Linked DNA regions of Bythopirellula goksoeyrii. The protein of the gene in region 1 interacts with the protein of each later gene in a pairwise test. Links are inferred from orthologs where the notes say so. Each region holds a gene or a part of one and is shown on either strand. Other genes may lie near its edges.

Region 1 (3,026 bases):
CCATCGCCGGTATCGACAAGGCCTATTTACTTGAATGGCTCAAGTGGATGGAGTCCACTGGCCCCGAAGGGGTCGGCCCGTTGGGAGCACTCTCAGTGATCAATGCCCAGCAGCCGACGGCTGAGTTGCGTCCAGCCTCGGAGGGACAAACTGATGAAGGGGACCTGATGCCCTATCGGGTACTCGACGCAGTCGAGAGGGCCGCGATTCGAGATAAGCTCATGCCAGTTGAAGTATTTCAATCGGTGCGAGAACTATTCCCTGAGTACACGCCCGAGCAACTTGGCACCTGGGTCGAACGTTTTTTCCAGCTCTGGTGTCGCAATCAATGGAAACGCGAACGTTATGCCCCGTCGTTCCATCTTGACGACGAAAACCTCGACCCCAAGAGTTGGTGCCGCTTTCCGATTCTCTCCGGTGGCTTCGAACGCGAACTCGCCGAACTACGCGAATATATTTCGAATTGTTAGCCGCGATGCGAAGCGCCAGCGCAGCAGAGCGAGTCTTTCAACGCGCCACCAACCGCCAGCAGCGATGAATCCGCTTGTTGCGAAAGTCTTCTGGCACGGTTTGCTTGCTAATCTCACGAATCGCAACACCCTTTAGTGCTGCTTCGTCGAGCTTGAATCTTCGTGAATTGGTGGAGAAATAGATCACACCTTCCGGTGCCATGTGCTCTATCAGCTTGTTGAGTAGCGGAACGTGCCCCAGTTGCACATCCCAGTCGTGCTCCAATCGCTTGCTGTTGGAGAATGTGGGCGGATCGACGACTGCTAGATCAAATTTCTCGTCCGGTTTCAAATCAGATAGAAACTCTTCCGCATCGGCTCGGATGAATCGATGCTGCGGACCTGCCAGGCCGTTGAGTTGCAAGTTCTCGACGGCCCAGTCGAGATAGTTTGCCGATAGATCGACTGAAGTCGTCGAGGCAGCGCCACCAACCGCGGCATACACGGTGAAGGCTCCCGTGTAGCAGAACAGATTGAGAAACCGTTTTCCTGCTGCCGTCTTACGAACCATCTCGCGAGTGATACGGTGATCGAGAAACAGGCCCGTGTCGAGATAATCCGACAGGTTCACCTTGAACTTGAGGCCTCCCTCGGTGACCGTCAGGATTTCCTGACGATCACTCACTCGCTCATACTGGGAGGTCCCCCGTTGCCGGGCGCGGTGTTTCAGGAAGACTGCCTCGCGCGGCACATCGAGTGCTTCAGCAGCAGTGCGGCACATCAAGTCAAGCCAGTCGGCATGTTCAGCGGCAGTACGTTCATGCGGGCGCTCGATTTCCGCAAGATGCAGTGCATCTTCATAGCGATCAACGACCAGCGGAACTTCAGGAATGTCACGCTCATAGAGTCGATAACAGGTGATCCCGCGCTTGGTAGGCCAGCGCCGCAGATGCCGGGCAAGCTTCTTAAGTCGATTGGCAAATTCTTCGGCCTGTCGCCGAGCCTCGTCTCGCAAACCACCGAATGCCGGTGCTTCTGCTGGCTGTGTGTACTGCGAGTCTTTCGGTGGTCGCGGCCCGTAAAACTGATAGTAAGTGCAGGCGATTTTTCCGTTGTACAACTTGCGACGGCGATCTGCTTCCTGGCCAACCAGTTGCTCCAGGTCTTCGCGAGCTGAGAGAATGTAGTGCGACCACGACTTCAATCCTCGCAGCACCTCGGGAAACGTGCGATAGAGTTCCGCGACTTCTCGTTCCTCTCCCATGCGAAGTCCGTACGGTGGGTTCATGATTGTGCAGCCGAACTGCCGCTTGCTGGTGAGATCCGCAAACGCTCGTTGCTGAAAATGGACATCTTCCGCGACCTCAGCTTGCTCGGCATGATAGCGGGCCAGGCTCAGCGTTTCAGAATCGATGTCCGTGCCCATCGGCCGCTCTTCCAAGTTCGGCAAGATCAAGTCGGCGGCTTCCTCCCGGGCTATCCGCCAGGGTTCGCCGGGAAACGTTGGCCATTGCTCGGCAGCAAACACACGATTGCGTCCCGGGGCCATGCGCCGCGCAAGCATGGCTGCCTCAATGATTATTGTCCCGGTGCCACAGAATGGATCGACAAGTGGTCGCTCGGGCTTCCAGAAACTTAATTGAACCAAGGCAGCTGCCAACGTTTCACGGAGTTGCGCTGGCCCGGCCAACTTGCGATAGCCACGCTTGTGCAATCCCTCGCCGGATGTATCGATCGACAAGGTTGCTTCGTCGTCGAGTATCGCTATCTCCACCGGGACCGGTGGGCCGGTCTCGGGAAGCTCGGGGAATTGGTTCAGCAGTCGCTGGACGATTGCTTTCTTCACAGTCCGTTGAACTGCCGGAACACTCGATAGCTGAGACTTGTGCGAACGACCGCGAACCAGGATTGCCGCCTCGACGTGAATCCATTCTTCCCAGGACAACTCAGTGGCAGTGTCGAATAAGGCATCGAAGTCTGGCGAGGAGAACTTTGCCAACTGCAAGAGGATCCGATCCGCCGAGCGCAACCAAAGATTTGAGCGACAGATCGCCGCTTCGTCGCCGTCGAACTCGATTCGCCCCGGCCGTGCAACGCGGCCCTCATAGCCCAGGGTAGCCAGTTCCCGCACGACGACGGCTTCGAGCCCAAAGGCAGCAGTGGCAACAAGTTGGAAAGACATAAAGGGAATTGGGAATGCGGAATTCGGATTGCGAAATGTCAATGATGACAGACTCGTTCCGCATCGCCTAGAGCCGGCACGCGGGTTGCCCTGTGCAGAACTGCTTGTAGCGTGTCACGCCGCCACTCTGACTGACCCGCATTTCTAAGAGAGACCCACACTTCGGGCAGTATTCTACTGCCGAGGGTTCTAGGCCGCGATCCTCAGCATCTTGGCAGGTAACACAACGGCGAGCCGAGGGAAAGATTTCCAGCCGCTCAGGTGGCACGGGTTTGCGGCAGATTTCACAGATCGCCGCTTGTTGCCAGTCGTCAGCATCTGCGGAGCTGCTCACATCGTCCGCCTCGACGATGGCTAAGCCCGCGGCGTGGCATTGATCACAAGTCAGCCGCGCG
Region 2 (2,958 bases), 250 kb from region 1 along the record:
CACAAGCCTAGAACCGCAAGTGGGTAAAAACCCCACCAACGGGGGAGAGGGGGATTAGCAAAGAGAATTTGTTGTGCCAAATAATCCTTATAACTGCTCTAATGAACACACTTAAGTGAATAGAACGATACCTGGGGTGAAAACCTGGTGTCGCGAAGGGGAGCTGGCAACCAAGTATCAACCGCAGGCCTCTCAATAAACCCCAGCGCGGCCACTTGCCGCAACCGAATAAACAGAAAGAAATTAGACACGGATGATCGCTGATCGGACGGATTTACGCGGATGTTAAGAGAATTCAACACTCGAATAATCCGTGGTATTCCGCTAAATCCGCGTTTGTCCGCGTCCGATTTCTCCTTTGATTTTTGCTGAGAAGAATTTGCGTATGCTGCGAAAACTTGAATCGTTAGTAGCACAGAGGCCTCTGAGGAACACAGAATAGAGGTATTGGGGAGTGGTGCTGTCACCCCTCTGCGGTGTTGTTGGCTTGCTCGACTCTAACCGGGGTATCACTGCGCTCGACCCCGACTAATTGCTGATAACCCTGCGGGATAGTTGAAGGAAGGGTCGGAGAAGGTGATAGTTGTCAGTGGTCAGTTGTTTACTTTCGCCACCAGTCACTTACCCTCTAACCATTCGCTTGCCGTGCTGCTCGGCGGCGGTCGGCTTCGATTAGCATCATTTTGCGGAGGCGGACCATGCTGGGGGTTACTTCGACTAACTCGTCTTCTTCGATATACTCCAGACATGTTTCAAGAGACATCGCTCGCACGGGGCGAACCTGGCTGTTGTCGTCTTTGCCGGCTGCGCGGACGTTGGTGAGTTTCTTGCCTCGGACGACGTTCACTACCAAGTCGCCTACGCGGCAATGCTCGCCAATCACCTGGCCCTCGTAGACCTGATCGCCAGGGCGAATGAAGAATTCACCACGATCGTAAAGGGCATCGAGTGAATACGCGGTTGCCATGCCTGATTCGTTGGCAATGAGCACTCCCACTGGTCTGCTCGGTGTTGCACCTCGGATTGGCTCATATCCAAGGAAAGTATGGTGCATGATGGCCTCTCCCTGGGTCGCGTTGAGCATGCGGTTCTTAAGTCCCATGAGCGACCGAGCAGGGATGGTGAACTCAAGATGCACGAAGCCACTCGACTCTCGGTGGGTCATTTTGGTGAGATTGGCACGGCGGTCCCCCAACAAGGCCATCACGGCATTTTGGCATCTTTCCGGACAATCGACGACGAGTTGCTCGATCGGTTCACTACGGACCCCATCGATATCGCGAAGAATGACTTCCGGCTTTCCGACGCAGAGCTCGAATCCCTCGCGACGCATGTTTTCGATGAGAATTCCCAGATGCATGAGCCCCCGGCCAGAAACGCAGAATTGCTCCTGGCTGGGCCCCGGGCCCACTCGGAGGGCAACATTGGAGCGTAATTCCTTGTCGAGACGCTCCCCTAGTTGGCGGCTGGTAAGGAATTTTCCCTCGCGACCGGAGAATGGGCCGTCATTGACTCGGAACGTCATGTGCAAGGTCGGTTCGTCGATGGGAACCGCGGGCAGTGGGTCGGTGCATGTGAGATCTGAGATGGTGTCGCCAATTTCGATGGGTTCCAGTCCGGTAATCGCACAAAGATCACCGGCCGCAACGCTTTCTACCTCCTTGCGGTCAAGACCGTCAAAACCCAGCAATTGACCAACTTGTCTCTCTGCCGAATTGCCTTGCCGGTCGAAAACTAGGACTCGCTGGCGACGCTTGATCGTTCCCTCGCGAACTCGGCCGATGGCAATTCGCCCCACATAGTCGGAGTAATCAAGCGACGTCACTTGCATTCGCAAGGGGCCATCTTCTAGGCCTACTTCTGGTGGCGGGACATGTTCGATGATTGTTTCGAACAAGGGTCGGAGTGAATCGCTTGGTTCATTGAGATCCAGGGTAGCCCAACCTTCTCTAGCTGAGGCGAAGACCACGGGAAAATCCAAGAATTCTTCAGGGGCATCCATTTCCACCAGGAGATCGAAGACCTCATTGACCACTTCCTGGGGGCGAGAATCGGGGCGATCGACTTTATTGACGACCACGATGGGCCGCAAACCGTGCAGCAAAGACTTTTCTAGTACGAAGCGGGTCTGCGGCATGGGTCCTTCGTAGGCATCCACCAAAAGCAACGTTCCGCTGGCCATTCCCAGGACGCGCTCGACCTCGCCACCAAAGTCCGCGTGACCCGGGGTGTCGATGAGATTTACACGGTAGGAATCACCACTGGTCGATGTGTAACGTACGGCACAGTTCTTGCTGAGAATGGTGATGCCTCGCTCACGTTCCAAATCGTTCGAATCGAGTATCAGCCCATGTTGTCCCCCTGCCAATTTCGCCAAGTCCTCGTTCCGGTACTGCCCTGACTGGAGCATCATCTTGTCGACCAAGGTTGTCTTGCCATGATCCACGTGGGCAATTATCGCAACGTTGCGAATCTGGTGGGCTGTGGTAGGTGTGAGTGTCATATTCATGGCAGCTTGAGATCCAAACGTGGGGATACTCCACAATCCAGATCGGCATCTGAAGGGGAGGGGTAAATATCGGGGAACGGGGAAATGGAGCAACAGCTCCTCTCGGCAGCCGCAAAGTCGGCAGGAGGGACTAGTGATTGTACGAAACTAAGCCGTCGCTGGGCAGTTCATTTTTCTCGGTTTTGCCACGATTTATTGCCTGGAAGCACCTAAACCGTCCCTCGGGTTCCCTGTTCGAAGGCGACTCTGCTTCGTAACAGGTCTAACTTTGAACCGTGCGACCTCATGAGAGCTGCTCCAAAGGAGCTTGCCCAACAGAGAGTAAACTTGTTGGGTTTGAGGACCTACTCTATAATGGACTATTATTACCCTAGTAGAGATGACGGTATCATCCCCACTTCTGCAGTGCGGTCCGTGAGCTTCTACCAACCGACAGTCGGAAGTGTGTG

Evidence for each region.
Region 2: the proteins of rlmKL (region 1) and typA interact in binary tests that used the Escherichia coli proteins (3 or more experiments, as listed by UniProt). The link is inferred for Bythopirellula goksoeyrii from one-to-one orthologs.

What each region holds. Positions count from the first base shown.
Region 1 is NZ_CP042913.1:2,259,681-2,262,706, forward strand. Bases 70-3,026 are described here. They hold rlmKL (bifunctional 23S rRNA (guanine(2069)-N(7))-methyltransferase RlmK/23S rRNA (guanine(2445)-N(2))-methyltransferase RlmL), read right to left. Parts: upstream 2,632-3,026; coding sequence 508-2,631; downstream 70-507. Other genes in these bases: nadE (NAD(+) synthase), read left to right, coding at 70-470; Pr1d_RS08930 (TraR/DksA C4-type zinc finger protein), read right to left, coding at 2,699-3,026. In the rest of the region: more of nadE, read left to right, coding at 1-69. UniProt on the Escherichia coli protein: Specifically methylates the guanine in position 2445 (m2G2445) and the guanine in position 2069 (m7G2069) of 23S rRNA. Methylation occurs before assembly of 23S rRNA into 50S subunits.
Region 2 is NZ_CP042913.1:2,510,068-2,513,025, forward strand. The notes cover bases 70-2,958. They hold typA (translational GTPase TypA), read right to left. Parts: upstream 2,510-2,958; coding sequence 629-2,509; downstream 70-628. UniProt on the Escherichia coli protein: A 50S ribosomal subunit assembly protein with GTPase and nucleotide-independent chaperone activity, required for 50S subunit assembly at low temperatures, may also play a role in translation.